One region of the Streptomyces sp. NPDC016640 genome, then DNA from elsewhere that is predicted to be linked to it. Evidence: riboswitches for the same ligand, from Rfam matches in the RefSeq annotation. Region 1 holds a riboswitch; each other region holds the start of a gene.
What was found. Region 1 has a riboswitch for thiamine pyrophosphate ahead of thiC (phosphomethylpyrimidine synthase ThiC). Riboswitches for the same ligand answer to the same signal wherever they lie in the genome.
Positions count from the first base shown of each region.

Region 2: linked by a shared signal. The riboswitch ahead of thiO (glycine oxidase ThiO) and the one ahead of thiC (phosphomethylpyrimidine synthase ThiC) in region 1 are both predicted to bind thiamine pyrophosphate.
Region 3: linked by a shared signal. The riboswitch ahead of ACF07S_RS20160 (thiamine ABC transporter substrate binding subunit) and the one ahead of thiC (phosphomethylpyrimidine synthase ThiC) in region 1 are both predicted to bind thiamine pyrophosphate.

Region 1 covers NZ_JBIBRG010000006.1:264,911-275,177, reverse strand. The annotation lists gene ACF07S_RS15215 (LacI family DNA-binding transcriptional regulator) at 186-1,298, shown strand; gene ACF07S_RS15210 (metallophosphoesterase) at 1,682-2,773, shown strand; gene ACF07S_RS15205 (hypothetical protein) at 2,958-3,827, shown strand; gene ACF07S_RS15200 (VWA domain-containing protein) at 3,909-5,309, opposite strand; gene thiC (phosphomethylpyrimidine synthase ThiC) at 5,528-7,324, opposite strand; TPP riboswitch at 7,319-7,508, opposite strand; gene ACF07S_RS15190 (YibE/F family protein) at 7,581-8,975, shown strand; gene ACF07S_RS15185 (SsgA family sporulation/cell division regulator) at 9,043-9,477, opposite strand; gene ACF07S_RS15180 (IclR family transcriptional regulator) at 9,576-10,267, opposite strand, start outside.
Region 2 covers NZ_JBIBRG010000005.1:176,191-186,457, reverse strand. The annotation lists gene pknB (Stk1 family PASTA domain-containing Ser/Thr kinase) at 1-793, opposite strand, end outside; partial or broken gene ACF07S_RS12900 (thiazole synthase) at 959-1,750, opposite strand; gene thiS (sulfur carrier protein ThiS) at 1,753-1,965, opposite strand; gene thiO (glycine oxidase ThiO) at 1,962-3,128, opposite strand; TPP riboswitch at 3,126-3,237, opposite strand; gene ACF07S_RS12885 (NAD(P)/FAD-dependent oxidoreductase) at 3,498-4,739, shown strand; gene ACF07S_RS12880 (Rv2175c family DNA-binding protein) at 4,844-5,209, shown strand; gene thiE (thiamine phosphate synthase) at 5,511-6,173, shown strand; gene metF (methylenetetrahydrofolate reductase [NAD(P)H]) at 6,280-7,203, shown strand; gene ACF07S_RS12865 (hypothetical protein) at 7,260-8,180, shown strand; gene ACF07S_RS12860 (phytoene desaturase family protein) at 8,211-9,707, opposite strand; gene ACF07S_RS12855 (TetR/AcrR family transcriptional regulator) at 10,178-10,267, opposite strand, start outside.
Region 3 covers NZ_JBIBRG010000009.1:109,406-119,672, reverse strand. The annotation lists gene frr (ribosome recycling factor) at 1-47, shown strand, start outside; gene ACF07S_RS20170 (phosphatidate cytidylyltransferase) at 47-1,171, shown strand; gene rlmN (23S rRNA (adenine(2503)-C(2))-methyltransferase RlmN) at 1,273-2,379, shown strand; TPP riboswitch at 2,404-2,509, shown strand; gene ACF07S_RS20160 (thiamine ABC transporter substrate binding subunit) at 2,589-3,710, shown strand; gene ACF07S_RS20155 (ABC transporter permease) at 3,758-5,359, shown strand; gene ACF07S_RS20150 (ABC transporter ATP-binding protein) at 5,360-6,379, shown strand; gene ACF07S_RS20145 (LAETG motif-containing sortase-dependent surface protein) at 6,519-7,220, opposite strand; gene ACF07S_RS20140 (LOG family protein) at 7,369-8,490, opposite strand; gene ACF07S_RS20135 (VOC family protein) at 8,536-8,943, opposite strand; gene ACF07S_RS20130 (hypothetical protein) at 9,054-10,267, opposite strand, start outside.

The DNA.
Region 1 (10,267 bases):
CTCTTCGCAACATCACACCCTCGCCAGGCACGCATGCGCCGACACGCCAGGTACTGGCATTGGAACGCTCAACACCCTTGTTTTCCCAGGGTATTGGGCACTAATGATCTTGCAGAAACGTGCCTGTCGATGTGTGCATATGCGTCCGCCCTACCCCACCGCATGAGCCCTACTATCGGCTCGCCATGACAGCAGCAGGGAAGCACCAGGTGAGCCGCGCGGATACCTCACGCCGAGGCGGCCGGCCGGGCAGAGCGGGCATCAGGGACGTGGCCGCCGCCGCCGGAGTCTCCATCACGACCGTCTCCGACGCCCTCAACGGCAAGGGCCGGCTCCCGGACGCCACCCGGCGCCACGTCCGCGAGGTGGCCGACAGACTGGGGTACCGCCCCTCGGCCGCCGCCCGTACGCTCCGCACCGGGAAGTCCGGACTCATCGGCCTGACCGTGACCACGTACGGGGATGAACCTTTCACCTTCACCGAGTTCGCGTACTTCGCCGAGATGGCGCGCGCCGCCACCTCGGCCGCGCTCGCCCGCGGCTACGCCCTCGTCATCCTGCCCGCGACCTCCCGCCACGACGTGTGGTCCAACGTCGCCCTGGACGGCACGGTCGTCATCGACCCCTCCGACCAGGACCCGGTGGTCAGCGAACTGGTCCGCCAGGGGTTACCGGTCGTCTCCGACGGCCGGCCGGCCGGCTCGCTGCCGGTCACGGCCTGGGTCGACAACGACCACGAGGCCGCGGTCCTCGGCATCCTCGACCACCTCGCCGGCGCCGGTGCCCGCCGCATCGGCCTGCTCACCGGCACCACGACCGACACCTACACCCATCTGTCGACCACCGCGTACCTGCGCTGGTGCGAGCGGGTCGGCCAGGAACCGGTGTACGAGGCCTATCCCGCGCACGACCCGTGCGCGGGCGCCGTCGCCGCCGACCGGCTGCTCGCCCGTCCCGACCGCCCCGACGCCGTCTACGGCCTGTTCGACCCCAACGGCACCGACCTGCTCGCCGCCGCCCGCCGCTACGGTCTGCGCGTCCCGGACGACCTGCTGCTGGTCTGCTGCAGCGAGTCCACCGTCTACGCGAACACCGAGCCGCCCGTCACCACGCTCTCCCTGAAACCGCGCCGCATCGGCACGGCGGTGGTCCAGCTGCTCATCGACGCCATCGAGGGGGTCGATGCGGACCATCCGGTGGAGCAGGTCATACCGACCGAGCTGATCGTGCGCACCTCCTCGCAGCGCCGTCCGCCCCGTACGACGGTCAGCCCGCCGCGATCACCGAACGGAACGTGACACCGGCCCACGGGCGGGGGCGGGCTCCCCGCCCGTGGACCCCGTGGCTCCGTGGACCCCGTGCGGAGGGGAGAGCCTCCCTGGCGGAGATTCCCGGAGGCTGCGGAGGGGTCAAGGAGGGCGCTGCCCGGCCACTCCTCCGAGGGAATCGGACCGGGCCCTTCTCGCAGGCGCGCCCGCCACCCGCGGCGGACGCGTGGCCAGGGCGGTCACCAGGCCGCCGAACACCGGCTCAAACGGGGCGAAAGCCACAGCGACCCGGGGTCTTGCTCCGATTCACCACCCCTGGGTCATCACACAGCGCGATCCGCATTCCTATGATGGGCCCACGACACCGCGGGCCGCTGCGACCAGGCAGTCCGACGCGGTGCAGATGCGGCGCGATGGTGGAGGGGTCGATGACTCAGGGGGCCGGTCCGGGACCCGAGGTGGAGCGCACGGCGACGGTGCGCGACTTCCGGGTACCCGCGTACGTCAACGACGCCGGTCCGTATGCCCACAGCACCCACCCGGGTGACGTCGTCCCACCGTCGGAGGAGGCCTATCCGGAGGGATACACGCCCACCCAGCGGGACCTCCCGGTCATCAACCGGGGTGACACTGTTCAGGTGACCGTCGACCCCGCGTCCGTCCCCGCCCCCCAGCCCACCACCGGTCAAGGACCGCTGTACGTGGTCGGCGACGTCCACGGCTATCTCGACGAGCTGGTGGCCGCCCTCCGGGAGCAGGGCCTCGTCGACGCGGCGGGCCAGTGGTGCGCCGGCACCGCGCGGCTGTGGTTCCTCGGCGACTTCACCGACCGCGGCCCGGACGGCATCGGCGTCATCGACCTCGTGATGCGGCTGTCCGCCGAGGCCGCCGCGGCCGGCGGCTACTGCAAGGCCCTCATGGGCAACCACGAACTGCTGCTGCTCGGCGCCAAGCGGTTCGGCGACACCCCCGTCAACTCCGGCGCGGGCACCGCCACCTTCCAGGCGGCCTGGCTGCTCAACGGCGGCCAGAAGACCGACATGGACCGCCTCCAGGACCACCACCTGCAGTGGATGGCCCGCCTCGACGCCGTCGAGGAGGTCGACGGCCATCTGCTGCTCCACTCCGACACCACCGCCTACCTCGACTACGGCCGCTCCATCGAGGAGGTCAACGACACCGTCCGCGAAACGCTCACCCGTAACGACGCCGACGAGGTCTGGGACCTGTTCCGCAAGTTCACCAAGCGGTTCTCCTTCCGCGACGAGGGCGGCGCCGACGCCGTGCGCTCCCTGCTGGATACGTACGGTGGCACCCGGGTCGTTCACGGTCACAGCCCGATTCCCTATCTGCTGGGCGAAGTCGGCTCCGAGGACGGCGAGGACGACAGCGGCCCCGTGGTCGCCGGACCGCATGTCTACGCCGACGGACTCGCCATCGCGATGGACGGCGGCGTGACGATGGCCGGAAAACTGCTGGTCCAGCAACTGCCGCTCGGTGTCTGAGGCTTCACGGAAACGTCGTTCGCCGGTTCTCGGACGCATCCCGCGCACGGCGAATTCGGTGAACCCCCTGTCACCGCACACCGTCACGGCTCTACCATCGGCTTATCCGTAGCAGGCTCCCCTCCGTTTCTGCCCGACGGCTCGTCAGCATGCCGAGCCCCCAAGCCCTACGGAGCATCGGGGGATGCACATGAACAGCGTTCCGCAGCACCTGCTGAGCGAGGACCGCCAGGAATACGGGCGGATTCTCGACGAGGCGCTGCGCTCCGCACCACAGATCCAGGAAACGGCCGCTGCCGGACAGCGGCTGGACTCGGAGCAGCTGCGCACGATGGCGCTCAACGCCGGCCCGATCATCACGGCGGCCGCGGCGACCGAGTACCGGCACTATGTGAAGGTCCGCGAGGAACTGCGCCGGCCGTCGTCGCCGTCCGACCCGTCCGTCCACGAGTCCGGCTCCACCGAACCGGGCACGCGCGCTGTGGGGCTCGCCGCCACCATGGGCGAGGTCGCCGAGACCGCCGGGGCGGGCGCCGTCGCCGTCGTCGCCGTCCTGGCACCCGTCCTGGCCGGAACCGCGGCCGCGATCTTCCTGCTCGTCGGCTACGTCCTGCGGATGCTCGACCCCGGCGCCGCGTTCGCGCGGACCATGCTCACCACCGGCTGGGTGTTCGGCGCGGTGACGGCGGTGGCCATCCTCGTCGCCGCCGTGGGTCTGCTGATCACCGCGCTGCGCAACAAGCCCTCGGCGCTCGGCGGCACGTACGACGAGCTCGACGAGGAGGTGACCCGGGCCAGGGACGCCTGGCGCGAGGCCCTGCTGGAGCGGGGGATCCTGCCGTTCCTGCGGGACGCGCTCACCGACCCGGCGACGGCCACCGCGCTCCAGCACACGGTGCCGCCCGCGCCGGCCGGCCGTATCCCGCACCTCGGATACGGCCGGCCGGGTTTCACCAGCCCCGGAGAAGGCCCGGCCCGCGGCACCCGGCCGAGTTATTCCAGTCCGGACTATTCGAGCCCGGACTTCGGAGGTCCGGAACACCAGCCGGAGTGACTCCCTGGGGGACGGAGCCCTCCCGAGGCACAGTCCTCCGGGAGGTCCCCGCCCCCGGGCGGGAGCCGGGGCGGCGGGTCGTCAGAGGATGCCCGCCCGTCCCGCGGCCGTGATCCACGACGGGAACTCGGACAGCAGACGGTCGTACAGCTCCGGGTCCGGCACGGTGCTGATGTCGTCGACGGCGAAGAACCCTACGTTGTCGACACGGCGCCCGGGCAGCGTGTCGAACCGCTCCAGCACGCCGTAGTTCGACCGGCCCAGCCCCACGAACTGCCAGAACACCGGCTCCTCCACCGCTTCGCGAAGTTCGCGTTCGATCTCGCTGTTGCGGTAGACGCCACCGTCGGAGAAGAACAGGACGAGGGTCGGAGCGGACGCGGGATGGTCCCGGACGAACGCGCGCACCTCGGCGATGACCTTCTGCTCCTCGTTCTGGATGCCGACGTCCCGCATGTCGACCTGGCTCGGATCCAGCCCCTTCTTCCGCCCGCGCCGGAAGAGGCCCATCTCCCCCACCCGCACGTGCAGCCGCAGCCACTCGGGAAGCTCCCCGAGCCGCAGATCCGGCAACCGGGCCGGGTTCGAGGCGAACGTCCAGGCCTGCATCTCCCCGTCGTCGTCCAGTTGTGCCGCGACCGCGGCCATCCGCTCGACGACATCGGCCACGACCCCCTTGGAATACAGGAAGGACATGGACCCCGAGGCGTCCAGTACGAGGATGACGCGCGCGGTGACGCCGGTGGCCCCGTGCTTGCGCAGACTGACCGCCACCTGCTCCTTGCGCAGGGACAGCCGCTTGCGCATGTCCACGGGCAGCCGCTCCTCACCCTTGGTGAGACGCGGGGCGCCGGGGTCTGCCGTGGCGGGCCGGGCGGGCGCGACCGGCACCGCGGGGGGAACCGGCGGGGGAACGGAGGACGCCTGGGGCCCGATGGCCGCCGGGGAGGGTTCGTCCACGGTGATGCCGAAGTCCGTGGCCAGCCCCGCGAGCCCGGATGCATACCCCTGCCCCACGGCGCGGAACTTCCACGTGCCCTGTCGCCGGTACAGCTCGCCGCCGATGAAGGCGGTCTCGGTCCCCGCCGCCATGTCGAAGCGGGCGAGCTCGGAGCCCGACCCGGCGTCGAGCAGCCGGAGCACCAGCCCAGGCACCTGCCCGAACGTCCCGCCGTCGGCCGAAGCGCACAGCACGATCCGCTCGACCACCGGTTCCACCGAGCGGAGGTCCACCTCCACCGTGTCCGCCGCGGCACCGGGAGCACTTCGCTTCCCCTGGTGCGTCACGGCGCCGGACGCGTGCCGCGGCTGGTTGTAGAAGACGAAGTCGCCGTCGTCCCGCACGCGTCCGGCCGCCGTGAGGAGCAGGGCCGAGGCGTCGATGTCGGGCACCCCGGGCCCGGGCACCCAGGCGAGCTCAACGCGCACCACGGGGGCATCGACGGAAAGATTGGATCCCTTGCTCATCGAACCTGCTGTCATGGGGCCAGTCTGCCGACCCGGTCCGGGAAAGGGGAGGGGGAACCGGCCGGCCCGGTACCCGGAGCGTGCCGCTCACGGCGCGCCACCGCCATGAGCACCACCCCCGCACCTGCCGTCCGGCGAGCCACCGCTCCGCCGCCCGGCCCGGGGCCGCACCCGGACCGGGGCCGCCGCCCAGGCCGGAGCCGCACCCGGACCGGACCGTCGTCAGTTCCCGATCAGTCCACGATCGGCAGGTACACGCGACTGCCCGCCGCCGCGAACTCCTTCGACTTCTGCGCCATGCCCTCCTCGATCTCGGCCCGGCTGCCGCCGTGCTCTCGGCGGATGTCCTGCGAGATCTTCATCGAGCAGAACTTCGGACCGCACATCGAGCAGAAGTGGGCCGTCTTGGCGGGTTCCGCCGGGAGGGTCTCGTCGTGGAACTCACGTGCCGTGTCCGGGTCGAGGGCGAGGTTGAACTGGTCCTCCCACCGGAACTCGAAGCGGGCGTCGGACAGCGCGTCGTCCCACTCCTGTGCTCCCGGGTGCCCCTTGGCTAGGTCGGCGGCATGCGCGGCGATCTTGTAGGTGATGACGCCGGTCTTGACGTCGTCACGGTTGGGCAGGCCCAGGTGCTCCTTGGGCGTGACGTAGCAGAGCATGGCCGTGCCCCACCAGGCGATCATCGCGGCGCCGATGCCGGAGGTGATGTGGTCGTACGCGGGCGCGACGTCAGTCGTCAGCGGGCCGAGTGTATAGAACGGGGCCTCGTCGCAGATCTCCTGCTGGAGGTCGATGTTCTCCTTGATCTTGTGCATCGGGACATGTCCCGGGCCCTCGATCATGGTCTGAACGTGGAAGCCCTTCGCGATCCGGTTGAGTTCCCCGAGCGTGCGCAGCTCCGCGAACTGTGCCTCGTCGTTGGCGTCCGCGATGGAGCCGGGCCGCAGTCCGTCGCCGAGCGAGTAGGTGACGTCGTACGCGGCGAGGATCTCACAGAGCTCCTCGAAGTTCTCGTACAGGAACGATTCCCTGTGGTGCGCCAGGCACCACGCGGCCATGATCGAACCGCCGCGCGAAACGATTCCGGTCTTGCGGTTCGCGGTGAGCGGCACGTACGCCAGACGCACACCCGCGTGGACCGTCATGTAGTCCACACCCTGCTCGGCCTGTTCGATGACCGTGTCCTTGTAGATCTCCCAGGTCAGTTCCTCGGCTCGGCCGTCGACCTTCTCCAGGGCCTGGTAGAGCGGCACGGTACCGATGGGCACGGGGGAGTTGCGCAGCACCCACTCCCGGGTGGTGTGGATGTTGCGGCCGGTGGAGAGGTCCATGACCGTGTCGGCGCCCCAGCGGGTCGCCCAGGTCATCTTCTCGACCTCCTCCTCGATGGAGGACGTCACCGCGGAGTTGCCGATGTTGGCGTTGACCTTCACCAGGAACCGCTTGCCGATGATCATCGGCTCGATCTCCGGGTGGTTGATGTTGGCCGGCAGCACCGCCCGCCCCGCCTCGATCTCCTCGCGGACCACCTCGGGGGAGACGTTCTCCCTGATCGCCACGTACTCCATCTCGGGTGTGATCTCGCCGCGCCGCGCGTACGCCAGCTGCGTGACCGGCCGGCCCGGGCGGCCCCGGCGCGGCAGGCGGGGCCGGCCCGGGAAGACGGCGTCCAGGTTGCGCAGGCCCCCGCGCGGAGAGGTGTGTTTGATCCCGTCGTCCTCGGGGCGGACGGGGCGGCCCGTGTACTCCTCCGTGTCGCCCCGGGCGGTGATCCAGTTCTCCCGCAGCGGAGCCAGCCCCCTGCGGACGTCGGTGTCGACGAGCGGATCGGTGTACGGGCCCGATGTGTCGTAGAGGGTGACCGACTGCCCGTTGGTGAGGTGCACCTGGCGGACCGGCACGCGCAGGTCGGGGCGTGTGCCCTCGACGTACGCCTTGTGCCAGCCGACGGACTTCCCGGCCTCCCCGTTCACCGACGTCTCCGTCGGGTTCTGTGTGGAGGCAGGCGTGCGTGCGTCCTTGCTGGTCATGTGAGACCTACTCCCTACGCCGGCATTACCCGGTAACAGGTTCGGCGGTCGACGCAGCGGTTTCCGTCTGCCGACGTTCCGTGTGAAACATCACTCGATGTCGGTGATGTTTCATGTGAAACATCGTTGGGACGGAGGTCAGCGCCCTCTCAGCCCGGTGCTCCGAGCTCCCGCGTGTACAAAAGGTGCCTCCACGCTAGCGTCATTTCTGGCGCGGTGAACAGAGGGCCCCCGTCGTTCTTGCGATGATCGGTCGGTGACCTCGACTCAGCCTCCCCCGTTTCCCCCTCCTGAGCCACCGAACGGATCCGGCGCGGGATCCGGTGCCGGAAACGGCCATGGGCACAGTCATGGCCATGGCCCGGCAGCGCCCGTGTCCCGTCATCTGCGCAGGGTCATCTCGGCGATCCTGATCCCGTTCGCCGCGGCGGTGCTGATCGGACTGGCGGTGCTGTGGCCGGGGGGTGCCCCGGCGCACGAGCGCACCGGTGTCGGATTCGACCGGCAGACACAGAGCGCCACGGTCACCGAGGTGGTCGAGGTGAGCTGCCAGTCGGTGAACGCCTCCGGAGGCGTCCCGACCGGCGACACCTCCACCGCCGAGGGCTCCTCCGCCCAGCAGCAGGCGAACGGCACCTGCAAGAAGGCGACCATCCGGGTCGACACCGGCGAGGACAAGGGCCGTACGTTCAACGAGATCGTGCAGCCGGACCAGTCGCGGCAGCTGAGCGAGGGTCAGGGGGTCGTCGTCGCCTACGAGCCCTCGGCGCCCGAGGATCTGCAGTACTCGGTCACCGACGTGAACCGGCGTTTCCCCCTGGCGCTGCTCGCCGGCATCTTCGCGCTCGCCGTCGTGGCCGTGGGACGGCTGCGGGGTGTCATGGCGCTGGTCGCGCTGGCGATCAGCTTCCTGGTGCTCAACTTCTTCGTCCTGCCCGCGATCCTGCAGGGCTCGAACCCGCTGGTCGTGGCGGTGGTGGGGGCGAGTGCGATCATGCTGATCGCCTTGTACCTCTGTCACGGGCTGTCGGCCCGTACTTCCGTGGCGGTGCTCGGCACACTGATCTCCCTGCTGCTGATCGGCATCCTGGGCTCGGTCTTCATCGGCTGGGCCGCGCTCACCGGCGACACCGACGACAACACCGGTCTGATCCATGGCCTGTACCCCGAGATCGACATGAGCGGTCTGCTGCTGGCCGGCGTCATCATCGGTTCGCTGGGTGTGCTCGACGACGTGACGGTCACGCAGACCTCCGCGGTCTGGGAACTGCACGACGCCAATCCGTCGATGGGCTGGCGCGAGCTGTACCGCGCGGGCATCCGGATCGGCCGTGATCACATCGCGTCCGTGGTCAACACGCTGGTTCTCGCCTACGCGGGCGCCGCGCTGCCGCTGCTGCTGCTGTTCTCGATCGCGCAGAGCAGCGTGGGAACGGTCGCCAACAGCGAGCTGGTCGCGGAGGAGATCGTGCGCACCCTGATCGGTTCGATCGGTCTTGTGGCCTCGGTGCCGGTCACCACGGCTCTGGCCGCGCTGGTGGTCTCCGCCGATCGTCCGACGGCTCGGACAGGGGCACGGGAGCACGGGCAGGTACCGGATGCCCGGCCGACCGCGGCGCGCGGCGGAAGGGGCAGGCGCCGCAAGCGCTGATGCCCGCCCCGCGGGGCGAAACGCGCGGAAGCGTTCCGCCTGGAGGCCACCCGACTGGAGTAACGCTTCATCCGGCGCTCTGCTCCGCCAGGATCCGGTCCAGGGCGTCGTCGAGGTGGGCGTCGAAGTCGGCGAGCGCCCCTTCCTGGCCCAGCGGCACCAGCTTGTCGGTGCGGTCGAGGAAGGCCACGAGCGGTGCGGTCGAAGAGCGGAACACCGCCTGATCACTGCCGACCTGAAGCCGGATCAGCACCTCGCCCAGCGTCTCGGGATCGACCGGCGAGACGCGGACGTCGCCCTCGCCGCACGGCCGGCCCACCCCGTCGATCAGCAGCTCACGGCCAAAAGCCCAGGTTACGGGGGCGTCCCCGGGCAAGTGGAAGGTCAGCCGCACGGCGTAGGGATCACAGGTGTCGTAACGCAGCTCCACCGGGATGCGGAAGGAAAGCTCCTCCGACACGAGAAAGCTCATCATGACCTCTGCCTGTACGGATTCGCGCATCGCCTACCCCGTCATTCGCCGCGGACTGGCCGGGCATGGACCGTGACACTAGAGGGAATCTTGCTGAACGTACACAACAGATCACAAGGAGTGAGTTTTCAGATACTGATAGACAGCGCGAGCGAGCCGATCAGGCGCCCCATCTCGGCCTGCAGTCGCTGCGCCGCGGGGACCAGCCGGTCGGCCTGATGTGCGGGCAGGGAGATGGCCACCGAGGCGGCCGTGGTGCCCACGGTGATCGGGATCGCCGCGCACACCGCCCCCAGGGCGTACTCCTGACGTTCCGTCACCAGCTCCATGCGCCCCGTCCGTCCCAGGCGTCTCAGCAGGCTGTGGTCGTCGCGCACGGTGTACGGCGTGAGGGGAAGCACCGGGTAGCGGTCGAGATGGTCGCGGCGGGCGTCCTCGTCGAGCTGGGAGAGCAGGCATTGCCCGACCGCGTGGGCGTGGCCGGTCTCCCGGAAGCCGGCCCACTCCTCGACCGCGGGATGGGCCGGGCTGCCGGAGACCCAGACGACCTCGACCTCGCCCTCGCGGTACACCGCGTAGTACACGGGCGCCCCGATCGCGTCCCGCCAACGGGCCAGGATGTCGACCACGGTGCTGCGACGTTTCTGCTGGGCTCCGCTGCTGCTCAGCCGCTCCGCCGCCTCGCCCAGGAAGAACAGCCCCTTGTCGCGGCGGAGATAGCCCTCGTGCACCAGGGTGCGCAGCAGGTGGTACGTCGTGGGCAGCGCCAGCCCGGTCTCCCGGGCGAGTTGTTTGGCCGGGGCCCCGTACTCGTGCCCGG
Region 2 (10,267 bases), on a different contig from region 1:
CGTGCGGACGGACCCCGGGAGTGCGCGCGGTCGCCGACGCGACCAGCTCGTCCAGCTCGTACGCCATGCCGGGCACGGCGGCCGACGGGGGCGGCACGTCGTCGTGCAGGTGCTTGTAGAGCACGATCGCGGGGGAGTCGCCGTCGTGCGGCTTGACGCCGGTCAGCATCTCGTAGAGGAGGATGCCGCAGGCGTAGACGTCCACCCGGGGGTCGGCGGCGCCGCTCTCGATCTGCTCCGGGGCCAGGTAGGAGACCGTGCCCAGCACGGTGCCCGTGGTGTTCGTCACCGTGTCCACGGCGCGCACCAGCCCGAAGTCGGCGACCTTGACCCGGCCGTCGTCCCCTATCAGCACGTTCTCGGGCTTCATGTCCCGGTGCACGAACCCGGCCCGGTGCGCCGCGCCGAGGGCGGCCAGCACCGGCTCCAGGATGTCCAGCGCGGCCCGCGGCTGGAGCGCGCCGCGCTCGCGCAGCACGTCGCGCAGGGTGCAGCCGGCGATGTACTCCATCGCCAGGTAGACGTACGCCCCGTCGGCGCCCTGGTCGAACACCTGCACCACGTTCGGGTGGTCCAGGCGGGCGACCGACTTCGCCTCGCGGATGAACCGCTCGACGAACGAGACGTCGACGGCGAGGGAGGGGTGCATCACCTTGAGGGCGAGGACGCGGTCCAGGCGGGTGTCCACGGCCCGGTAGACCGTGGCCATCCCGCCGACCGCGATCCGCGCGTCGACGCGGTACCGGCCGTCGAGCACCTGCCCGACCAGAGGGTCCTGAAGGGTCGTGTCCACGCGGTGAGTCTACGAGTCCCCGCCGACACCCCCGCCCCGTTCACCCCCCGTTGGAGCGGACCTGTGACGCGCCGCACCCGCACCCGGAAGCGGGGAGCCCGGGGGGAGAGCGGGCGCGGCGGCACCCGGCGGGCGCAACCCGCTCCCGGCCCGGCCGGAGCCCTGGAACGCCGGCCGCTCCGGATCCAGCGCGGCCAGCCCCTCCGCGGGAGAGGACGCCGACGCGAAATGCCGCCGCGGAATGCGCCCCGCCAGCCGGGCCAGCCGCCCCGCCTCCACCGCGCACCGCATCGCGGAGGCCATCAGCACCGGCTCCTGCGCCCGGGTGACCGCGGACGCCAGCATCACCCCCGCGCACCCCAGCTCCATCGCCAGCGCCGCGTCCGACGCCGTCCCCGCCCCCGCGTCCAGGATCACCGGCACACGCGCGTGCTCCACGATCAACTGGAAGTTGTGCGGGTTGCGGATCCCCAGCCCCGACCCGATCGGCGACCCCAGCGGCATGATCGCCGCGCAGCCGGCGTCCTCCAGCTTCCGCGCCAGCACCGGATCGTCGTTGGTGTACGGCAGCACCGTGAACCCGTCGTCGACCAGCGTCTCCGCCGCCTCCAGCAGTTCGATCGGGTCCGGCAGCAGCGTCCGCTCGTCGGCGACGACCTCCAGCTTGACCAGATCGGTACCGAGCGCCTCCCGGGCCAGACGCGCCGTGAGCACGGCCTCCCCGGCGGTGAAGCAGCCCGCGGTGTTCGGCAGCACCCGGATGCCGAGCCGCTCCAGCACCGACAGCACGGAGCCGCGCACCGAGGGGTCCACCCGCCGCATCGCGACGGTCGTGAGCTCCGTCCCGGACGCCACCAGCGCCCGCTCCAGCACGTCGAGGCTCGGCGCCCCGCCGGTGCCCATGATCAGGCGGGACGTGAAGGACGTACCGCCGAGGACGAACGGATCGTCGGCCATGGTCAGCCTCCTTGGACGGCGGTGAGGACTTCCACCCGGTCCCCGTCCGCGAGGGGGGTGGTGGGCCACTGCGCGCGCGGGACGACGGTTTCGTTGAGGGCGGCGGCCACTCCCGAGGGCGCCGCGGTGAGCGACCGCACGACGAGGTCGAGGGCGGTGCCGGGCGCGAACTCCCGGGGCTCCCCGTTGACCGAGACGGTGACCGAGGCGTTCACGCGGGCTGCTCCGTGGGGACGGCGGCGCCGAAGCGCCGCGGGGTGAAGGGACGGGCCTCCTCCGGCAGTTCACCGGTGGTCAGGGCGTGCGCCATGGCGTCGCCGGTCACCGGCGTCAGCAGGACGCCGTTGCGGTAGTGGCCGGTGGCCAGCAGCAGTCCGTCGAGACCGGTCGGGCCGAGCAGCGGCGCGTTGTCGGGGGAGCCGGGGCGCAGCCCGGCCCGGGTCTCGGTGAGCGGCAGTTCGGTGATCCCGGGGACGAGCTCGTGGGCGTCGCGCAGCAGTTCGTACACGCCGCCCGCGGTCACCGTCGTGTCCCAGCCCAGCTCCTCGCTGGTCGCGCCGACGACCAGCTCGCCGTTCTCGCGCGGCACCAGATAGACCTGGCTGCCGCGCACCACGGCCCGCACGGTCCGGCTCAGGAAGGGACCGGGCCGCTCGGGCATCGTCAGCCGTACGACCTGTCCCTTCACGGGGCGCACGGGAGGCAGCACGTCCTCGGGGACGCCCGCGAGCCGCCCGCTGAGACTGCCCGCGGCCAGCACCACCTGCCCGGCGCCCAGCTCGGTGCCGTCGGCGGTGACCACGCCCGTCGCCCGGCCCCCCGCGACGAGCAGCCGCCCGGCCCACGCGCGGTGGACGGTCACGCCGGTCCGCACGCAGGCCGTCACCAGCGCGGCCGCCAGCCGGCGCGGATCGACCTGGTGGTCGCCGTCCACCCGCAGACCGCCGCGCACACCCGGCGCGAGCATCGGTTCCAGCCGCCGGCACTCCCGCCCGGACAGCCACTGCGAGTCCAGCCCCGACCGCTGCTGCAGGGCGTGCAGCTCCCGCAGATGGGCGCGGTCGTCGGCGTCCAGCGCCACCGCGAGGGTGCCGCACCGGCGGTAGCCGAGCTCCTGGCCGGTCAGTTCGGTCAGCTCGGCCGCGAAGCCGGGGTAGCGCCGCGCGGAGGCGAGGTTCAGACCCAGCAGGGTCTCCTCGCCGTAGTGCAGTTCCGTGACGGCGGCCAGCATCCCGGCGGCCACCCGGGCGGCCCCGCCGCCCGGCTCGGGATCCACCACGGCCGTGGCGAGACCGCGCTGCGCGGCCCGCCAGGCCGTGACCAGACCGATGATCCCGCCCCCGACGACGAGGACGTCTGTGCTGCGCGTGGGCGACATGGGCGTCCAGCCCCTCCCTTCGCCGGCATGACCCGGATCAGGTTCGTACGGTCGGAGGCCGCCAGCCTCCCTCTCAGCCCGGTGCGTCCGGGCTCCCGCGAGTGCTTTACGTCGGCCACCCTAGCCCCCGGCACACCCGCCCTGTAAGGGAGCCCGCGCGTGGCCCGCCCGCCCCTCGCCCACGACCACCCCCGGCCGGGGGTGGTCGTCCCGTCCCGCAGGTCCCTCGACGGACTCGTCCCCGCCCCCGTGGGCCGGCGGGGAGGCGGGAGCGGGAGTCGCGGCCGGGCAACGGCACCAGCGTGGTGGAGGAGCCGCCGGACGGCAGGAGCCGGCCGCGCCCCACGGCCGGGTGTCTATGGTGATCGGGTGAGCGAGCAGACGCAGGAACCGGGACCGTCCGAGCCGCGGCGGGTGGTGGTGGCGGGCGCGGGCATGGCCGGTGTGCGGACCGCGGTCGCCCTGCGGGAACAGGGCTTCACCGGCACCGTGACCCTGATCGGCGCGGAACCCCACCAGCCCTACGACCGGCCGCCGTTGTCCAAGGCGGTGCTGCTCGGCACCGCCGAGGGCTCCGCCTTCGACGTCGACTTCGAAGAACTCGGCATCGACCTGCGGCTCGGCTGCGAGGTGCTCGGCCTGCGCCCCGGGGACCACGAACTGGACACGGAGGGCGGCCCCGTCCCCTACGACGTCCTGGTGGTCGCCACCGGTGCGGAGCCGGTCCGGCTGCCGGGCGCGGAGGGGGTCCCCGGGGTGCATCTGCTGCGCACCCTGGACGACGCCGAACGGCTGCGGCCGGTACTCGCGCGCCAGCACGACATCGTGGTGGTCGGGGCCGGCTGGATCGGCGCGGAGTTCGCCACCGCGGCACGCGGGGCGGGCTGCGCGGTCACCGTCGTGGAGACCGCCGGGCGGCCGCTCGCCGAGGCGCTGCCCGCCGAGGTGAGCGCCCCCATGACCGGCTGGTACGCGGACGCCGGTGTCGTGCTGCGCACACGCACGCGCGTGACGGGCGTCGAGCCCGGCGCCGTACTCCTGGACGACGGTTCGCGGCTGCCCGCCGGTGCCGTGGTCGTCGGGATCGGGGCCCGGCCCGCCACGGCCTGGCTGGCGGGCTCCGGGATCGGGCTGGGGGAGCGGGGCGAGGTCGTGGCCGACCGGCATCTGGCGACCTCCCTTCCCGACGTGTACGCGGTCGGGGACTGCGCGTCCTTCCCGTCCGGGCGCTACGGCGAGCGTCTGCTGGTCCACCACTGGGACAACGCCCTCCAGGGGCCGCGCACCGTCGCCGAGAACATCCTCGGCGCGTCCGCCGGCCGGGCCCCGGCGGTGTACGACCCGGTGCCGTACTTCTGGTCCGAGCAGTTCGGGCGCTTCGTGCAGTACGCGGGGCACCACGCGGACGCCGACCGGACCGTGTGGCGGGGGGACCCCTCCGACGCCGCGTGGAGCGTCTGCTGGCTCCGTGGAACCCGGCTGGTCGCGCTGCTCGCGGTGGGGCGCCCCCGGGACCTGGCGCAGGGGCGCAGACTGATCGAGGCGGGCACGGCGATGGACGCGCGCCTGCTGGCGGATCCGGCCCGGCCGCTGAAGTCGGCGACGGCCTGACACGCCGGCGGGGCGCCCTTCGGGCGGGCGCGTCCGGGCGACGCGCCCGCCCGGGTGGACGGGGCTGGCTTCCGACTGTCAGTGGCAGGTGGCAGGCTTGTCCCGTGACCGAGATTGACGCAAAGATCGATGCTCTCGTCCCCGCCTGGCTCACTCTCCCCGACATCGCCGAGAAGCTCGGCGTCGAGGTGACGCGCGTCCGGCAGCTGGTCAAGGATGGCCAGCTCATCGCCGTACGCCGGGGTGAGAACCGCGCGCTGCACGTTCCCGCCGCCTTCATCGACGAGGACAAGGTGGTCAAGGGCCTGACCGGGACCCTGACGCTGCTGCGGGACGACGGCTTCACGGACGAAGAGATGCTGGAGTGGCTCTTCACCCCCGACCCCTCGCTGCCGGGCACGCCCGCGCAGGCACTCGGCGAGAACCGTGGCACGGAGGTGAAGCGCCGGGCCCAGGCGCTCGCGGTCTGACCCGCATCCCACCGACGGATCCGTCCCGGCGCCACCGCGCGTGGCGCCGCCCGCACGAACGACACCGGCCGGGGCGCCGCGCGCCCCGGCCGACGGCCCACCCATGCCGTCCGTCCCGCCCGGAGCGGCCCGGGGCCCCGCGGGGTGTTCTCGCCGCGGGGCGCGGAGCGGCGGCACAGGGTCGCATAGGGTCCGTTGCGGCCGGCGCTCCGCCGGCTCCTGACGGGCGGGGCGGCGCGTGCCGGCGGCACACCGGCCCGCCGGGTCCGTACGCCACCACCGAACCCCGGGGGACATCCCTATGACCGACACCGTTCGCGCCCGGCTCGCCGACGCCCGGGTCTATCTCTGCACCGACGCCCGCAAGCGGCAGGGCGACCTCGCGGAGTTCCTCGACGCGGTCCTGGCCGGCGGGGTCGACATCGTGCAGCTGCGGGACAAGGGCATGGAGGCCGGCGAGGAGTTGGAGCACCTGGCGGTCCTCGCGGACGCCTGCGCCCGGCACGGCAGGCTGCTCGCGGTCAACGACCGCGCGGACGTCGCCCACGCCGCCGGCGCCGACGTCCTCCACCTCGGCCAGGGCGACCTGCCCGTCCCCGCCGCCCGCGCCGTCCTGGGCGACGGCGTCCTCGTCGGCCGCTCCACCCACACCGAGTCCGAGGCCGCCGCGGCGGCCGTCCAGCCCGGCGTGGACTACTTCTGCACCGGGCCCTGCTGGCCCACCCCCACCAAGCCCGGCCGCCACGCCCCCGGCCTGGACCTGGTCCGGTACACCGCCGCCCTCGGCACCGACCGCCCCTGGTTCGCCATCGGCGGCATCGACCTCGGCAACCTCGACGAGGTCCTGGCCGCCGGCGCCCGCCGGGTCGTCGTCGTCCGCGCCCTCACCGAGGCCGACGACCCGGGTGCGGCGGCCGCGGAGTTCGCCGCGCGGCTGCGGCGGACCGCTCCGGACGCCGGCTGACCCGCTGCCTCCCGGGAATGTCCAAGGGGTGGACAACAAGTCGGCATCAAGGACAAATTCCCCGCATCCGGTTGGGGGACCGCCGCTCCCTGGCTAACCTGCGGGTATGGCCCTAGGAACCGCATCCACCAGGACTGATCGCGCGCGCACCGTGCGTGACATGCTCGCCGCCGGAAAGACGACCTTCTCGTTCGAGTTCTGGGCCCCCAAGACGGAGAAGGGCGAGCGCAACCTGTGGAACGCGCTGCGCCGGGTCGAGGCCGTCGCCCCCAGCTTCGTCTCCGTGACGTACGGCGCGGGCGGCTCCACCCGCGCCGGCACGGTGAGGGCGACCGAGCAGATCGTCGCCGACACGACCCTCACCCCGGTCGCCCACCTCACCGCGGTCGACCACTCCGTCGCCGAGCTGCGCAACATCATCGGCCAGTACGCCGACGCCGGGATCCGCAACATGCTCGCGGTGCGCGGCGATCCGCCCGGCGACCCCATGGGCGACTGGGTGCCGCATCCGCAGGGCCTGGCCTACGCCGCCGAACTCGTCCGCCTCATCAAGGAGTCGGGCGACTTCTGTGTCGGTGTCGCCGCCTTCCCGGAGATGCATCCGCGTTCGGCCGACTGGGACACCGACGTCGCGCACTTCGTCGACAAGTGCCGGGCCGGCGCCGACTACGCGATCACCCAGATGTTCTTCCGGCCCGAGTCCTATCTGCGCCTGCGTGACCGAGTCCACGCCGCCGGCTGCGAGACCCCCGTGATTCCCGAGGTCATGCCGGTGACCAGCGTGAAGATGCTGGAACGGTTGCCGAGGCTCAGTAACGCCGCGTTCCCGGACGCCCTGAAAGAGCGGATCCTCACAGCGAAGGACGATCCGGCGGCGGTACGCTCCATCGGTATCGACTTCGCCACGGAGTTCTGCGCGCGGCTGCTGGCCGAAGGAGTGCCCGGACTGCACTTCATCACGCTCAACAACTCCACGGCGACGCTGGAAATCTACGAGAACCTGGGCCTGCACCACCCACCGCAGGCCTAGACCGGTCGCACGGATCTACGACACACTGCGTAGCGACCACTGTGAGAGGGGCGTACATGGGCTGGGCGGTCCTCTACATCGCGTTCGGCATCGTCGCGCTGTGGTTGCTCGGTGAGGTGCTGCTGCAGTACAAGGCGCGTCTGCGCTGGCGGCTGCTCGCCTTCGGCGGCTTCCTCGGTGTCGTGCTCGGCGTGCTGATCCCGTCCGTCGTCGTCATCGGGCTGGGCGCCGCGGCCTTCGCGGTCGGCCAGACCTACGTCACGCTGTCGTTCCGCCGCGGCTTCGCGGCCGGCTGGGCGGTCAACGCGCCGCTGCTGGCCGCCGCCAAGGGCCGCCGCGGTGACCGCGGGCGCCGGGAACCGGCCCTGGAGGTCTCCGGCCTGGAGGCGTCCGGCGACGACGGCGGCCACCACGACCGGGCCGCCCACGGCACGGACGACGACGACTACGACCGCGACGATGTCTTCACCCCCGCCCGGCCGGCGACCGCCGGGAGCACCGGCGTCTACGAGCCGCAGCCGATGCCCGACGACACCGGCTCCTACGGCGTCTACGGCGGCGACACCGGGTACGCGGCCCCCGCCCAGGACCAGTACGCGGCGACCGCGCAGGGCACCGACCAGAACTACGCCTACGACTACTCCGGTTACGGCCGGCAGCAGGGCTACGACACCACGGGCCAGCAGCAGTACGCCGCGTACTCCGACCCGTACATCGGCAACCCGACCTACGGCGACACCTCGTACGACACCGGTCACGCGGACCCGCAGCAGTACGGCCGGCAGGGCTACGACCAGGACCCGTACGCCGGCACGTACGGCGGCGAGACCCCGCCCGGCGGGCTGTGGGTTCCCCAGCAGCGCAGCGCCGGCGACCCGTACGGCGGTGAACTCCCGCCGGAGCAGCCGTACCCGTACCAGGGCGGTGGGCAGGCGCAGGGCAGCGGCAACGGGTACGACGAGCAGTACCGCTACTGAGCGCGGCTCACTGCGAGTACTGAGCGCGGCTCACTGCGAGCCGCGGAACTCCGGCCCCTCCACGATCAGTCCGGCGACCAGCGCCCCCGACATGCCGGCGTGCGGGAGCCCGCCGCCGGGGTGGGACCAGCCGCCGGCCGCGAACAGCCCCGGCAGTCCGGTGCTGTTGGACGGGTGCAGCAGCCGTCCGCCGGCTGCGGCCAGCGCCGGCGCCGGCACCGCGCCGCCCCGCGCACCGGTCTCCTCGGCGATGTCGGCCGGGGTGCGCACCTCGTGCCACAGCAGCCGGTCGCGCAGACCGGGTATCGCCCGCCCGGCGACGGCGATCAGGTTCTCGGCGTGCGCGTCCGGATCGCCCTCGTACCCCTCGGGCACCACCGACGTCACCGTGACCGCCTCGTGGCCGCTGTCCGGGACCAGGGCCGGGTCGTCCGGCCGCAGGACCGTGACCGTGGGGCGCGCGGGCACGCCCGCGGGGGGACCGAACAGCGCCTCCAGTTCCGTCTCCCGGTCCTCGGTGTGCACGACCGTGCGGTGCGGGGTCCCCCGCGGCCGTCCGCCCCGCAGCGCCAGCAGCACCGTGACCCGGCTCGCCGCCCCCCGCCGGGCCGGCACCCCGTCCTCCCCGCGCAGCCGTGTGCCCGCGCCGAGCCGGTCCAGCACCCCGGGAGCCACCCCGGCGACCACGAGGTCCGCCTCCGCCACCGCGCCGTCGGCGAGCTCCACCCCCGCCACCCGGCCGTCCTCCTCCAGCACCCTGGCGACCTCCGCGCCGAAGCGGAACTCCACCCGGCGGGCCAGACACCGCTCGTACACCGCCCGCGCCAGCTCCCGCATGCCGCCCAGCACGTACCAGGTGCCGAAGGCGTGCTCCAGGTACGGCAGCACCGCCGCGCTCGCCGGGGTCCGGCGGGGGTCGAGACCGTACGCCAGCGCATGGCTCTCCAGCAGCGCGACCAGCCGGGGATCACGCAGCTCCCACGCGCCGACCTCGGCGAGCGTGCCGGCCGTACGGGTGCGCAGGAACCTCTTGTGCGGGACCGCCGGGTAGGGCTCACGCTCGGCCAGCACCTGCCAGTTGGGCCACAGCGGCTCCTCCAGCAGCGGGCGGCGCGACCGGTCCCAGGCCTCCCGGGCCCGCACCAGGAAGTCGCCCCAGTGCCGGCCGGCGACCGGTCCCAGAGTCTCCTCCAGGGCGGAGACGACGCCCGCGCGGGAGGCGTCGGGCAGCGACACGCGCGTGCCGTCCGCGAACACGTGGTGCGACGACGGGTCCACCTGGACCAGCTCGACGCACTCCTCCAGCGGCTCCCGGCCGGTCTTCACGAACAGATCGCGGTACACCGCGGGCACGGGGAGCAGCCCGGGGCCGGTGTCGAAGGAGAACCCCTCCCGCTCCAGCCGGCGCAGCGCACCGCCGTACGTGTCCGTCCGCTCGTACACCGCCACCCGGTGGCCCGCGACGGCCAGCCGGGCGGCGGCCGCCATCGCGCCCATCCCGGCGCCGATCACCGCAATCCGTGCCATGCCAGGGACCTTATCGGCCGGATCGGCCGGCACCGGCAGTCCGGTCCCGGGTACCCGCGCCCCCGTCCGGAGCACCAGCCGGCGCCGCCGCGGAGTGGGCCTGTGCGCGCAGCACTGAGTACCCGTACCCAACCGCCCGTTGAGTACCCGCACGGATGGGCTGCGGCCTGCGGCGACGAGAGAGTGGAGACCACGGAGAGGGGCACGGCCCGCAGCCGGCGACACGGGGCGCCGGAACGGGACGTGCCCGCCATCCGCTCCTTCCGCCGGCGCCGCCGGCGGGAGCGAGGTGAGGGGGAACCCGGGGGACGACCGCAACGGGGGCCGTGGGGGACGTACGGGGGAGCACGGAAGGCACCGGTCCGGCCGGTGGCCCGCGGGGGACGCGGCCACCGCCGGACCGGCGCTCTTTCAGAGGCCCGGCATGCCGGGGCCCTGGGACGCCCGGGGCCCCGGGACGCGCCGAGGTCTCAGGGCCGGCCGCTGACCCGCCCCTGCAGCAGCCGGGACAGCGCCGCGTGCACATCGTCCAGGGAGCGCCCCGGCTGGAAGGACTGCCG
Region 3 (10,267 bases), on a different contig from region 1:
TGGACGAGCTCCTGAAGCACAAGGAAGCGGAGCTGCTCGAGGTCTGATGAACGACTCTTCCTGGGGGGCGCCGCAGACCGGGTACTGGGGGCCGTCCGACCAGGGACCCGGCCGGGGGGTTGCCCCGGCGGGTCCCGCGTACGATGCGCACTACGCGCAGCAGACTCGCCCCGTGCCCATCGGGCCCGAGGTACCCGAACGCGGCGGTGACCAGGACGGGAACCGGGATGCCGCTCGGCTGAGCGGCCCTCTGTTCCGAGACGAGCCGACGCGGGCCCGACCCCTGCCGGGGGAGGTGCCGCAGAATCCGGAGCCCATGCCCGACGCCCCGCAGCCGGCACCCGTGCCGCAGAGGAAGAGCGCGGGGCGCGATCTCGGCGCCGCGATAGGCGTCGGCGTCGGACTCGGCGTGGTGATCGTCGCGTCGCTGTTCGTCGTCAAGGCCGCCTTCGTCGGCGTGGTCGCCGTCGCCGCCGTGGTGGGCCTGTGGGAGCTGACCAAGCGGCTCGACGAGCGCAAGGGCATCAAGGTGCCCTTCGTGCCCCTCGCGGCCGGCGGCGCGGCCATGATCGTCGCCGGGTACGCCCGGGGGGCCGAGGGCGCCTGGGTGGTCATGGCGCTCACCGCGCTGGCCGTCCTGCTGTGGCGGATGACGGCACCGCCCGAGGGCTACCTCAAGGACGTCACGGCGGGACTCTTCGCGGCGTTCTACGTACCGTTCCTGGCGACCTTCGTCGCCATGATGCTGACGGCCGGCGACGGCGCGTGGCGGGTCCTGACCTTCCTGGCGCTGACGGTGGTCAGCGACACCGGCGCCTACGCCGTCGGCTGGCGCTTCGGCAAGCACAGGCTCGCCCCGCGGATCAGCCCCGGCAAGACCCGCGAGGGCCTGCTGGGGGCGGTGGCCTTCGCGATGGCGGCGGGCGCGCTGTGCATGCACTTCCTGATCGACGACGGCATCTGGTGGCAGGGCCTGCTGCTGGGGCTCGCGGTCGCCGCCAGCGCCACCCTCGGCGACCTGGGCGAGTCCATGATCAAACGGGACCTGGGCATCAAGGACATGGGCACCCTGCTTCCCGGCCACGGCGGCATCATGGACCGGCTGGACTCGCTGCTCCCGACGGCGCCGGTGGTGTGGCTGCTACTGGTGATCTTCGTCGGCTCCGGCTGACGGTACCCGCACGGCCGCGTCGGGCCCCCGTCCTCCCAGGGCGGGGGCCCGACCGCTGCCGGATCGGGACACCCTTGTGGATCTGCGACACTGGTCGTGTCATGCCTAAGCCCGGAGAACTCACTTTCGTCGCGCCGCGCGGAGCCAAGAAGCCGCCGCGGCACCTTGCCGACCTCACGCCCGCCGAGCGCAAGGAGGCGGTCGCCGCGGCCGGTGAGAAGCCGTTCCGCGCCAAGCAGCTCTCGCAGCACTACTTCGCGCGGTACGCGCACGATCCGGAGCAGTGGACCGACATCCCGGCCGCCTCCCGCGGCAAGCTCCAGGAGGCGCTGCTTCCCGAGCTGATGTCCGTCGTGCGGCACCTGTCGACCGACCAGGGCACCACTCGCAAGACGCTGTGGAAGCTGTTCGACGGCACGCTCGTCGAGTCCGTGCTCATGCGCTACCCGGACCGGGTGACCATGTGCATCAGCTCGCAGGCGGGCTGCGGCATGAACTGCCCGTTCTGCGCCACCGGCCAGGCCGGACTCGACCGGAACCTGTCCACCGCCGAGATCGTGCACCAGATCGTGGACGGGATGCGGGCCCTCAGGGACGGCGAGGTCCCGGGCGGACCGGCGCGGCTGTCCAACATCGTGTTCATGGGCATGGGCGAGCCGCTCGCCAACTACAACCGGGTCGTGGGCGCGATCCGCCGCCTCACCGACCCCGAGCCGGACGGGCTCGGGCTGTCGCAGCGCGGGGTCACCGTCTCGACCGTCGGCCTCGTCCCCGCGATCCACCGGTTCTCCGACGAGGGCTTCAAGTGCCGCCTCGCCATCTCGCTGCACGCCCCCGACGACGAGCTGCGCGACACCCTCGTCCCCGTGAACACGCGGTGGAAGGTGCGCGAGGTGCTCGACGCCGGTTTCGAGTACGCGGCGAAGTCCGGGCGCCGGCTGTCCATCGAGTACGCCCTGATCCGGGACATCAACGACCAGGCGTGGCGCGGTGACCGCCTCGGACGGCTGCTCAAGGGCCGGCCCGTGCACGTCAACCTCATCCCGCTCAATCCGACGCCCGGCTCCCAGTGGACCGCCTCGCGGCCCGAGGACGAGAAGGCGTTCCTGGAGGCGATCGCCGCGCATGGTGTGCCGGTGACGATCCGGGACACCCGTGGCCAGGAGATCGACGGGGCGTGCGGTCAGCTCGCCGCGAGCGAACGGTAATGTGACCCGTGTAAGCACATCTTCATATTCCGACAGGGGAGCGCCACAGCGCTGAGAGTGCGGCACCGGCCGCAGACCCTCCGAACCTCGCCCAGGTCATTCTGGGTAGGGAGATCGGTCATCACTCGAGCTGTTGCGCCCTGCCCGGGACCTGTCACAGGGTTCCGGGCAGGGCCGCGTCTCTTCCTGGTCACTCCAGGAGGAATCCAGTGGGCATCACCAAGAAGGTCACCGTCCTGGCCGTCGGGCTGGGACTGGTCACGCTGTCCGCGTGCGGGTCGTCCGACGACGGCGGCACGGGTGGCGACGGCGGGTCCAGGACCGTGACCCTCGTCAGCCACAACTCGTGGGCCGCGTCGAAGGACGTCATCGCCGCCTTCGAGAAGCGGTCCGGCTACAGGGTCAGGGTCCTCGAGGACGGCGACGCCGGGCAGGCCGTCAACAAGGCCGTCCTGACCAAGGACAACCCCCAGGGCGACGTCTTCTTCGGCGTCGACAACACCCTGCTCTCCCGCGCCCTCGACAACGGGCTGTTCCAGCCGTACGAGGCGAAGGGGTCCGACCTGATCCCGGACGAGTTCCGCGCGGACCGGGACAAGCACCGGGTCACGCCCGTCGACACCGGCGACGTGTGCGTCAACTACGACAAGGCGTGGTTCAGCGAGCACGAGCTGGCCCCGCCGAAGACCTTCGACGACCTGATCAAGCCCGAGTACAAGGACCTCCTCGTCGTCGAGAACGCCTCCACCTCCTCGCCCGGCCTCGGCTTCCTGCTCGGCACCGCCGCGCAGTACGGCGACGGGGACACCTCCCGCTCGGGCGAAGCCGGGAGCGGGGGAGGCTGGCAGGACTACTGGAAGAAGCTCAGGGCCAACGGCGTGAAGGTGGTCGACGGCTGGGAGCAGGCCTACAACGAGGAGTTCTCCGGCTCGGCCGGCGGCAAGCAGGCCAAGGCCGACCGTCCGCTGGTGGTCTCCTACGCCTCCTCCCCGCCCGCCGAGGTGATCTACGCCGACCCGAAGCCGGACACCGCACCCACCGGCGTCGCCGAGGGCACCTGCTTCCGCCAGGTCGAGTACGCCGGACTGCTGAGCAACGCCGGGAACCCCGAGGGCGGCAAGGCGCTGCTCGACTTCCTCATCAGCAAGCCGTTCCAGGACGACATGCCGCTCAACATGTTCGTCTACCCGGTGCGCGAGGACGCCCGGGTGCCCGCGGAGTTCACCGAGTTCGGGCCGCAGGCGAAGGACCCGCAGACCATGGACCCGGCGGAGATCGCCGCCAACCGTGACCGGTGGGTCAAGTCGTGGACCTCGCTCGTACTGAAGTGAGGCGAACCGCGGCGACACGGCGCGGGAGCGCGGCGCGGCTCGGCCTGATGGCCGTGCCCGTCGCGTTCTTCGCCGTCTTCTTCGCCCATCCCGTCGCCGCGATCGTCGCGCGCGGACTGAAGGCCGACGGGACCTGGCACCTCGGGCGGATCGGCGACGTACTGGCGCAGCCCGACGTCCGGCAGGTCCTGTGGTTCACCACCTGGCAGGCCCTCGTCTCCACCGCCCTCACCCTGCTGGTCGCGCTGCCCGGCGCCTACGTCTTCGCCCGCCTCGACTTCCCCGGCAAGCAGGTGCTGCGGGCGGTGGTCACCGTGCCGTTCGTGCTGCCCACGGTCGTGGTCGGAACGGCGTTCATGGCGCTCGTCGGTCGCGGCGGACTCCTCGACGAGCTGTGGGGCGTGCGGCTGGACACCACCGTGTGGGCGATCCTGCTCGCGCACGTCTTCTTCAACTACGCCGTCGTCGTGCGGACCGTGGGCGGACTCTGGTCCCAGCTCGACCCGCGGCAGGAGGAGGCGGCGCGGATGCTCGGCGCCTCCCGGTTCGCGGCCTGGCGGACCGTCACCCTGCCCGCGCTCGCGCCCGCCGTGGCGGCCGCCGCGCTGATGGTCTTCCTGTTCACCTTCACCAGCTTCGGAGTGGTGCAGATCCTGGGCGGGCCCACCTTCTCCACCCTCGAGGTGGAGATCTACCGGCAGACCGCCGAGATCTTCGACCTGTCCACGGCCGCCGTCCTGACGATGATCCAGTTCGTCGCCGTGGCCGCGGTCCTCGCCCTGCACGCCTGGACCGTACGGCGGCGGGAGACCGCGCTGCGGCTGGTGGACGCCTCGGTGACCGCGCGCAGGCCGCGCGGCGCCGGGCAGTGGGCGCTGCTGGCCGGCGTCGTGGCCACCGTCGCCGTCCTGCTCCTGCTGCCGCTCGCGGTGCTGGTGGAACGGTCCTTCGCCGACGCCGGCCTCGGCTACTACCGGGCGCTGACCCGGGACGACGGGGGAGTGTTCCTGGTCGCGCCGGTCGAGGCGGTCGGCAACTCGCTGCGGTACGCCCTCGCCGCCACCGCCATCGCCGTGCTGGTCGGTTCCCTCGCCTCCGTCGCGCTGACCCGGCGGGACGCGGGCCGGCTGGTGCGCGGCTTCGACGCGCTGCTGATGCTGCCGCTCGGGGTGTCCGCGGTGACGGTCGGCTTCGGCTTCCTGATCGCCCTCGACGAGCCGCCGCTGGACCTCAGGGCCTCCTGGATCCTGGTCCCGCTCGCGCAGGCGCTGGTCGGCGTGCCCTTCGTCGTGCGGATCATGCTGCCGGTGCTGCGGGCCGTGGACGTACGGCTGCGGGAGGCGGCGGCGGTGCTCGGGGCGTCGCCGTGGCGGGCGTGGCGGGAGGTGGACCTGCCGATGGTGCGGCGGGCGCTGCTGATCGCGGCGGGGTTCGCCTTCGCGGTGTCGCTGGGGGAGTTCGGGGCGACCGTGTTCATCGCGCGGCCGGACAACCCGACGCTGCCGGTGGCCGTGGCACGGCTGCTGGGCCGGCCCGGGGACCTCAACTACGGCCAGGCGATGGCCTTGTCGACGATTCTGATGATCGTGTGCGCGGTGGCGCTGCTCGTGCTGGAGCGGCTGCGGACCGACCGGACCGGGGAGTTCTAGATGCTGCTGAGCCTGGAGGACGCGACCGTCCGCTTCGGGGGACGGGCGGTGCTGGACGCCGTCGGTCTGCAGGTCGCCGAGCACGAGATCGTGTGCGTGCTGGGGCCCAGCGGCAGCGGGAAGTCCACGCTGCTGCGGGCGGTGGCCGGGCTGCAGCCCCTCGACTCCGGGCGGATCCGGATCGACGGACACGACCGGACGGATGCGCCCGCGCACCGGCGCGGGGTGGGACTGATGTTCCAGGACCACCAGCTCTTCCCCCAGCGGGACGTGGGCGGGAACGTCGCCTTCGGGCTGCGCATGCACGGGGCAACGCGCACGGAACAGGCGGCTCGTGTACGGGAGTTGCTGGAGCTGGTGGGACTGCCGGGGGCGGCCGGGCGGGCCGTCGCCGCGCTGTCCGGCGGTGAGCAGCAGCGGGTGGCGCTGGCCCGTGCGCTCGCCCCGAGCCCCCGGCTGCTGATGCTCGACGAGCCGCTCGGCCAGCTCGACCGCTCGCTCCGGGAACGCCTCGTCGTCGAACTACGGGAGCTGTTCGGCCGGCTGGGCACCACCGTGCTCGCCGTGACCCATGACCAGGGGGAGGCGTTCGCGCTGGCCGACCGGGTGGTGGTGATGCGGGACGGGCGGATCGCCCAGTCCGGAACGCCCCTGGAGGTGTGGCAGCGGCCGGCCGACGCCTTCGTGGCGCGCTTCCTCGGCTTCGAGAACGTGGTCGAGGCCACGGTGGGCGACGCGCTCGCCGTGACCCCCTGGGGCAAGGTCCCCGTGCCGGAGGACGCCCCGCACGGCGGTCGGACGCTGCTGATACGTCCCGCCGGAGTGCGTCTGGTCCCGGCCGGCGAGGGCCTGCGCTGCACGGTCGCCGCACGCACCTTCCGCGGCACCCATGTCGCCGTCCGCCTCCGGCCCGAGGACGCGCCCCACCTGGAGGCGGCCTGCGCGCTCAGGACCGCGCCGGAGGTCGGGGACGAGGTCGGGGTGGAGTTCGACGCGGCGGAGATCGTCGTACTGGGCTGACGCCCCGCGTGGGGCGGCGCCCCGTGTGGGCCGGTGTCTCCACGTGTGCCGGTGCCCCCGCCGGACGCGGTCCGCAACGCAGGTGGCCCGCCCCCGGACGGGGACGGGCCACCGGAGTCACCGCGGTGTCCGCGAGACGTCAGCTTCCGCTGTTGTTCGCCCCACGGCGGCGCATGCCGAAGAAGACCGCGCCACCGCCGACCACGACCAGCGCGCCCGCGACACCGGCGATGAGACCGGTGTTGGAGTTGGCGCCGGTCTCGGCGAGGTTCGACTCACCGGCCGGGGACGGCGCGTTGCTCGCCGTGTCCGCCGGAGGGGTGCTCTCGCTCTCGGACGCCGACGGGGTCGGCGTGCCGGGCTCCTCGGCGGGGGCGGAGGGCGTCTCCTCCTCCGGGGTGCTGGGCGTCGGAGCCGGGGTCTCCTCCTCCGCCTTCTTGCAGGCCGTCGCCGGCGTGACCAGGTTCGGCTTGATGTCCTCGTCGACGTAGGGCTTCGCCTCGACGTGGATGCGGTACTCGGCGTTCGGCTTCCAGTCCTCCTCGAAGGTGATGGTGGTGCCCTCGCGGGTGCCCTTGACCACCTGCTCGCCGATCTTTGTCTCACCGGCACCGCTGTTCTGGAACACGGTGACGGTGGCGGGAACCCCGGCCGGGTCCACGTCGGTGACGGTGATGACGCCCTTGTCACCGGCACACTTGGCCTCGGCCGAGAACTCGTTGATGTTGCAGGCCACGGCGTTGCCGACGACACCGAGCGCGAGCGCGGCGGAGGCGGAGACGACACCGAGGGCACGCAACGTGCGCGAGGCCGTGCGGCGGGATACGGACAGAACTGCCACGTTTGTCCTTTACATGGGTACGCAAATGCGGGGGGTTGAGGGAGTGTTGACGAAGCATCAGCACTCCCATGTGAAACCCAGGTCTATAAGCGTTGCATAAGTAGTGTCAACGCATATGCTTACTACGGGGGCGAGTTTTGCCTTTTTATTAACCACCCAGACGTTTCAACGCCTCGGGTGCCTCCTCGATCCGGTCCACCAGGGCGATCCGCGCCTCCATCGAGCGCTCCCGGGCGAGCGAGCGGAGCAGCGGCCAGGCAGGCAGCCTCTCCGTCCAGTGGGCCCGGTTCACCAGCACCATGGGTGTGGGCTCACCGCGCGACTCGTAGTAGTTCGGCGTCGCGTTGTCGAAGACCTCCTGCACGGTACCGGCGGCACCCGGCAGGAACACCACGCCCGCGTTGCAGCGGGCCAGCAGGCCGTCCTCGCGGGTGGCGTTGGCGAAGTACTTCGCGATGCGGGAGGCGAAGGCGTTGGGCGGCTCGTGGCCGTAGAACCAGGTGGGGATGCCGATCGAGTGGTTGCCCTCCGGCCAGCGGGTGCGCACCTCGAAGGAGGCGCGCGCCCAGTCGGTGACCGACGGCGTGAACGAGGGCGCGGCGGCGAGGAGCCGGCAGGCCTCGTCCAGCATGGCGTCGTCGTACGGGGCCGCGTAGGCGCCGAGGTTCGCGGCCTCCATCGCGCCCGGACCGCCACCGGTCGCCACCGTGAAACCGGCGTGGGTCAGCGCCCGTCCGAGCCGGGCGGCCCCCCGGAACCCCTCGGTGCCGCGGGCCGTCGCATGACCGCCCATCACGCCCACGACCCGCGCCCCGCGCAGGAGTTCGTCGAGGGCGTCGGACATGGAGTCGTCGTGGACCGCGCGCAGCATGGAGGCGAAGACGTCGCCGTCCGCCCTGGTCCGCTGGAACCAGGCGTAGGACAGCGCGTCCGGGGTCGCCTCGTAGCCCTCGTCGAGCGAGGCGAACAGCTCACCGGGCGTGTAGAGATGCCCCCGGTAGGGGTCGAAGGGGAGACCGGGGACGGGCGGGAGGAGCAGAGCGCCGTCGGCGCGCAGCTTGTCCGCCGCGTCCGGACGCATCCGGCAGCCGAGGAAGACGGCCCCGGCGGTGTCGGTGGTGAGCAACTCCCGTGTCCGGTCCGTCAGATCGACGGCCTGGACACGGAATCCGGAGAGGGCTCCGCGGGCGGAGACGATCGCGTCGAACTTCTGGAGCGTCTCTATCTCGCGGTCCCCGTGATCGAGGGCATGGGCGGGGCTCGTCTGCACCCGCCCATGCTAGGGCTTGTCGGGTCCCGGGCCCCCGGCGGTCCCTCAGCCCTCCACCGCGGCCGGGTCCATCCACACGACCTCCCAGGTGTGGCCGTCGAGGTCGTCGAAGGCGCGGCCGTACATGAAACCGTGGTCCTGGGTCTCGCCGGTGACCGAACCGCCCGCCGCGACGGCCTTCTCCACCAGCTCGTCGACCTTCTCGCGGCTCTCGGCGCTCAGCGCGAGCAGCACCTCGCTGCTCCTGGTGGCGTCCACGATCTCCTTCTTGGTGAACTCCGCGTACTTCGGCCGGGTGAGCAGCATCGCGACGATCGTGTCACTGATCTCGACCGACGCGGCGGTCTCGTCGCTGAACTGCGCGTTGATCGAGTAGCCGAGCTCCGTGAAGAACTTCTTCGAGGCGTCGAGGTCGTTGACGGGCAGGTTCACGAAAATCATCTGCTGGTACATGGCGGGGCCTCTCCCGTTCGGTTCCGTGGCGTTCGTGGGGTAGACCGCAGCCCCGCGCGGAACTCATCGGCCCGTGCGGCTTTTTCACGGACCGGTTCTCCGTGGGGGCCTCAGCGGGCCAGCGGCCATGCCGACAGCTCGGCCACGGCCAGGGTCAGCGGCCCGAACAGGGCGAGCAGCGCACCCGCACGGAGCGCGGCCGCCCCGCGGAGCGTCGCCGCGGGCGCCCCCAGGCGCCGCAGCGCGGCGGTGGTGCCGGCGCGGGCCTGCCTGGCCTCGACCGCGGCCGTCAGCAGGGTCGCCACCGTGCAGCCGGTCACCAGCAGCACCCCGAGCGTGACGAGCGGGCCGGGGGACGCCTCCGGCCCGTCCTGCACCGAGGCCATCGCGTACGCGGCCGACAGCACCGCGCAGACCACGCCCAGCGGACGGCCGATACGCGTGGCCTCCGTCATGAGGATCCGCCCGCCGAGCAGCCGCAGGGCACCGGGGCGGACCGTCTGGAGCAGCCGTCCGCACAGATGGGTGAGACCGGGACCGGCCAGGGCGAGACCGGCCGCGGTCAGGGCCAGCCCGAGCAGCGCGGCCGGCCGGCCGCCCGGCGCACCGCCGCCGGTACGGCTCGTGAGGGCCTCCACGGCCAGCCCCACCGCCAGCACCGCGATGCCCCAGGGGAGCCCGGAGGGCGGTGTGTGCGCGGTGGCGGGCGGATCGCCGGCGACGCTCCCGGGACCGTTTCCGGGACCGTCCTGAGGACCGCCCGCCGCACCCTCCTGCTGCGGCGTCGTGACAGCCGTACGCCGGCCGCGCGCCGCCCCCAGTTGCCTGCCGAATCGTCCGTACGCCCCGAAGGACTCCCGGACCGCCGTGCGCCGGTACGCGCCGAACCGGCCGTAGGACCGTGCCGCGCGGCCCGTGCCCGCCCCCGGCTCGCGCGGCCGCAGCGCGACCGCCACCGTCGCCGACGCGCTCAGCGGCACCAGGGCCAGCAGGGTCGGCGTCGCCGGGAGCGGCAGCGGCCGGCCGGCGGCGAGGAAGTCCGTCGCGGCACCGTCGAAGGGCATGCCGGTCAGGTCGCCGCGCAGATGGAGGAAGACGAGCAGGGCCAGCACCGAGCCCAGGGCGCAGGACAGGGCGGTGGTGGCCGCGGAGATCGCCATGAGGCGGGCGGGCCCGAGACCGACCGCCGACAGACCGGGCCGGGGCCGGGCGCCCGGATCGGTGCGGGCGACCGCGACCGCGAAGTGGACCGTGGCCACCAGCGGGGCCGCGCACCAGGCCAGCCGGGACACCGAGGAGGACGACGGGTCCGGGTCGGCCAGTG